DNA from 2 places in the Neobacillus sp. D3-1R genome. Region 1 is predicted to be linked to the other one. Evidence: a T-box and tRNA genes for the amino acid it is inferred to sense, from the RefSeq annotation. Region 1 holds a T-box; the other holds one or more tRNA genes.

The links. A T-box is a leader RNA that pairs with one kind of tRNA and senses whether it is charged. The one in region 1 lies ahead of trpS (tryptophan--tRNA ligase), so its partner is inferred to be a tRNA-Trp.
Region 2: it has a tRNA-Trp gene. The T-box ahead of trpS (tryptophan--tRNA ligase) is inferred to sense a tRNA for this amino acid. The anticodon was not compared.

The regions. Positions count from the first base shown of each region.
Region 1 covers NZ_CP197471.1:1,213,334-1,215,803, reverse strand. The annotation lists gene ACSBPO_RS06125 (peptide ABC transporter substrate-binding protein) at 1-536, opposite strand, end outside; T-box leader at 1,060-1,293, shown strand; gene trpS (tryptophan--tRNA ligase) at 1,453-2,439, shown strand.
Region 2 covers NZ_CP197471.1:794,096-796,565, reverse strand. The annotation lists gene ACSBPO_RS03840 (YitT family protein) at 1-783, shown strand, start outside; tRNA gene ACSBPO_RS03835 (tRNA-Gly) at 849-922, opposite strand; tRNA gene ACSBPO_RS03830 (tRNA-Trp) at 946-1,019, opposite strand; tRNA gene ACSBPO_RS03825 (tRNA-Val) at 1,164-1,239, opposite strand; tRNA gene ACSBPO_RS03820 (tRNA-Glu) at 1,305-1,379, opposite strand; gene ACSBPO_RS03815 (AlkZ-related protein) at 1,913-2,470, opposite strand, start outside.

The sequences.
Region 1 (2,470 bases):
TCAAGTGTTACTTCAAGAGTTTTGTCGTCAAGAGCTTTAACTCCTAAAGTGTCAACACTAGCTTCACCAGCATTAATTTTTGTAGCGTTTGTAATATAGTAAAGTTGGTAAGCGTATGCAGATTGGTTAGCTGGGTCTAGAGCCCATTTCCATGCATAAACGAAGTCTTCTGCTGTAACAGGATCTCCGTTTGACCATTTAGCATCACGTAATTTGAAAGTATAAGTTTTTAAATCATCAGAAGTAGTAATTTCTTCAGCCATAGCATTCTCTGGCTTTCCGTCTTTACCAATACGAGTTAATCCTTCAAATGTTTGTAATAGTACTCCACCAGAAGTTGCATCACTTGCAAGACCTGGATGTAGTGCAGGTGGTTCTGAGTTAATATTTACACGAAGTTCTTGAGGCACATCTGCTGCTTTGTCGCCTCCGTCTGTCCCTTTGTCATCAGCATTGTCTTTACTGCCAGCACAAGCTGCTAAAAACATACTAAGGACAAGTAACATGCTAAAAAAGACCGATAATCTTTTCTTCACGGTTTTACCCCCTATTTTTTTTCTGCAAACGACTTTACAATTTTTACATTTTCCAAAAATACAATTGTTCATTCTGAGTGTATTGAGAGAATAGTCAAACAATTTACTTTACAATGAGACATTTCCTTAAATGAATAAAAAAAGATAAATTACTATAATAATAGTTTTAACTCAAAAATAATAGTAACTTTCTCTTCATTTAAAATTAAGGAATTTTTTTATTATTAGAAAATGTAACAAAATTGTAATGTTTCGCTTGGTAGTTTTATTATAAATATTTTAAAAATTTAATGCAAGTACGATTTTTTACATAAATTTTATTATTCAAATATAACAATTGTATAAAAGCTTGAAAAACAACGTTTTATTCGACAATTTTCTACTAGTTTTTTTATAAAATTTATTCATATTTCTTTTTAAAAAAACAAATTTATCGAATTTTGTTTTTATTTTGGTAAAATAAGTATGCTTGAACTTGATTTTCAAGTAAAAATGATTTATCTTATAAAAAAAACAATTTATTTAAAAAGCTATGAAAAAGAATAGTACATTCAATTGTCGGATAGATAGAGAGTTTGTGGTTGGTGTAAACAAACATCCCAATGAATGGAATGGACTTTTGAGCTTTGAGCAGGATGATTGAACAATCTTATGGCTTAACGTTTGCCTTACGTTATCAAGGTTCCTAACTAATGATTAGGATTAAGAGACTCATTATGAGTAATTAGGGTGGCACCACGGACCATTCGTCCCTATTTAGGACGATGGTCTTTTTTTATTTATATATAGGATGTGTTAAAGGTTATAATTAATTTTAAGATTATGTTGATTGGAGCGGAAATCAACAACCATGATTAAGAGCACCTATATATAAGTAAAAACTAAAAACAATTTAATAATTGGAGGAAACCTATTTATGCAAACTATTTTTTCTGGCATTCAGCCAAGTGGTACCATTACACTTGGAAATTACATTGGAGCGCTCACCCAATTTATTGAGCTTCAAAATGAATATAATTGCTACTTTTGTATTGTTGATCAACATGCCATTACAGTTCCACAAGATCGTTTAGTACTGCGACAAAACATTCGCAGCTTAGCTGCCCTTTACTTAGCTGTTGGCATTGATCCCGATAAGGTTACTTTGTTTATTCAATCAGAAGTACCAGCCCATGCTCAAGCTGGTTGGATGCTACAATGTGTAGCCTATATTGGTGAATTAGAAAGAATGACTCAATTCAAAGATAAATCTGCTGGTAAAGAGGCTGTAGTTGCAGGACTTTTAACATATCCCCCATTAATGGCTGCCGATATTCTTCTATATAATACAAATCTTGTACCAGTAGGAGAAGACCAAAAGCAGCATTTAGAGTTAACGAGAGATATCGCAGAGAGATTTAATAAAAAATATAATGACATTTTTACTATTCCAGAAGTTAGAATTCCTACAGTAGGGGCAAGAATCATGTCTTTGCAGGAACCAACTAAGAAAATGAGTAAATCAGACCCGAATCAAAAGGCATTTATTAGCTTGTTAGATGAACCTAAACAAATCGATAAAAAAATAAAGAGTGCCGTAACTGACTCTGAAGGTTTAGTAAAATATGATAAAGAAAATAAACCAGGCATTTCAAACTTAATTTCGATCTATTCGATCCTTTCTAAAAAGTCTATTGCTGATATTGAGGCTCTTTATGAAGGGAAAGGATATGGTGAATTTAAAGCAGATTTAGCACAAGTTGTTATAAACGAGTTTGAACCCATTCAAAAAAGATATCATGAATTAATGAAATCTACTTATTTGGATGAGGTATTAGACCAAGGTGCTGCAAAAGCAAATCTGGTTGCTAATAAAATGATAAAGAAAATGGAAAATGCAATGGGATTAGGTAGAAAAAAGTAATAAAAGGAAATGATAAAAAAATAGTCGAGGT
Region 2 (2,470 bases), 420 kb from region 1:
GTATTATTTCCGGAAAAAGTAATAAGAGCTTTTCATTTTAGTGCGACCACCTTTATATCCCATGGCTATAGTGAAATTAAACCAGTTGGATGGTCTAAAGCCATTGCCTTTATGGAAGAAACGATCGGATTTTTGGTACCTGCATTTATCATGGTTAAGTTTTTCTCGTTAGAAAATGAAAAGCTGGTCCGCAGTAGAATGTCTCCATCTCAATTTATTATAAGAGCCTTTTTTATTCTAATAGGGGCCCTATTTGTATCATTGGGATTGGAATTTTTCTTAGTCCCTAATAAAATTATTGATGGTGGAATTGTAGGAGTATCGATCATCATGTCCTATTTAACAGGCTTTAAATTAGAGTTTTTCCTATTAATTCTAAATCTACCCTTCCTCTACTTAGGTTACAGACAATTTGGCAAAAAGTTTTTGGTCATGACTTTGTTAGGTATTACCCTTTTATCCTTAGTGACGTTTTTTCTATACAATGTTCCAGTTCCAACTGATAATCCTTTTTTAGCATCGATTATGGGAGGTGCACTTTTAGGTATCGGTGTTGGGATGGTCATCCGGTCTGGGGGGTCTCTCGACGGTACAGAAATAATAGGGATCTTCGTTAATAAGAGGACCTCATTTTCAATAGGAAAAGTCGTCATGTTTATCAATGTCTTCATTTTCTGTTGTGCCGGATTTGTTTTTGGCTGGGACAAAGCTATGTTTTCCTTAATCGCTTACTATATCGCTTCCTATATGATCGATTTTACAGTAGGGGCATTTCAAAAATAAAAGCAAAAAAAAAACGCAATACTTCAATTTTTAAAATTGAAACACTGCGTTGGTCACAATATGTATGGAGCGGGTGATGGGAATCGAACCCACGACATCAGCTTGGAAGGCTGAGGTTTTACCATTAAACTACACCCGCATTATAGATCTGCCAAATGAAGATGGCAGGGGCAGTAGGAATCGAACCCACACTGAAGGTTTTGGAGACCTTAGTTCTACCTTTAAACTATGCCCCTAGGTTATTATTGCTTTCTCTTTTAAGGAAGTGCTTTTCGCTGTCACGATGTTAAGGAACTTTCTTTTCGCTATCGCGATTATGGAAAGTTCTTTTCGTTGTCACGATGTTAAGGAACTTTCTTTTCGCTGTCGCGAAAAAAAGTTGGTGGAGGATGACGGGATCGAACCGCCGACCCTCTGCTTGTAAGGCAGATGCTCTCCCAGCTGAGCTAATCCTCCATATTTGTTGTCGTTTCGCTGTCGCGATGTTAAGGAACTTTCTTTTTGCTGTTGCGAAAAAAAGTTGGTGACCCATACGGGATTCGAACCCGTGTTACCGCCGTGAAAGGGCGGTGTCTTAACCGCTTGACCAATGGGCCGTATTTAACAATATTACTACCTTGTGAAGACATTTATTATATTAATATATTTCTAGTATACTTTTCAAGAGGAAATTTAAAATTTTTTTAGTTTGATATTTTTCAAAGTTATAAAAGGAGTGCCATCTGTGTGTAAGTAGTTAAAATAAATTCTTTTATATTCGCCTAATTCTCAATGAAGCCCACTACATATGTTGATTAAATTATTATGGGACTGAGAATCCGTTATTTTGCAAATATCCCTCTTTTTCATAGCTCTTACGGACACCAGTTCCGTTATTTGCCCGAAATCACTAAAAATAACTTCAAATTAACTAAATAACGGAACGTGAGTCCTTTAACTTACAAAAATCATATGTTTTTACTGAAATAACGGAACGTAAGTCCGCTACATGTTCCAATCCGAACGAACTAAGAAATGATCCTGCTATTTCTATTGCTTCCTCACTTATTTGAACTAGTTAACCTAAGTTACGCCTACCTACTTTTATCTGCGTTATTTCAAAAAAACACTGTTCTAAAAGTGAACAGTGTTATTTCAATATTTTTTCGATTTTTCTCAAAGTCTCAGGGGGACAGCTTGCTTCAAAAAGATGAAGAAGCGCTTCGACAGCCTCTTTTTGATTTAATGGACAATCAGAGACTTGGTGTTTATTCGCCCAATGATCATAAGTTTCATAAGCCGTAGTACTCCAACCATTCTTTTCACCAAATTCATCTTGCTTTTCTTTGACGCCTGAAATGACGATATCCAGACTCCCCTGCAATTCAACTAATGCATTGTCAAAGGCCCTTTTATTCTCCTTATCTTTCATTCCTGCCTTTGCTCTTAAAACCCTAGTGTCAATTCCCTGTTCCTGACTGATGATGGTATACAAATCAAATGCTTCCTTTGAAACATAGCCATTATGATAACGTCCTTCTACACTCTCTGAATATCCTAAAGCAGATTTAAATAATGGAAGTTGCTCTTTTGAGAGAAAAATAGCCTTCTTCTTGATGAACTTTCCATAAGCAGCAATTCCATCGGCAGCAAATCTAGTACGACATATCCAAGGATCATTCTCGGTCCCTGAATGCCATTGATTTTT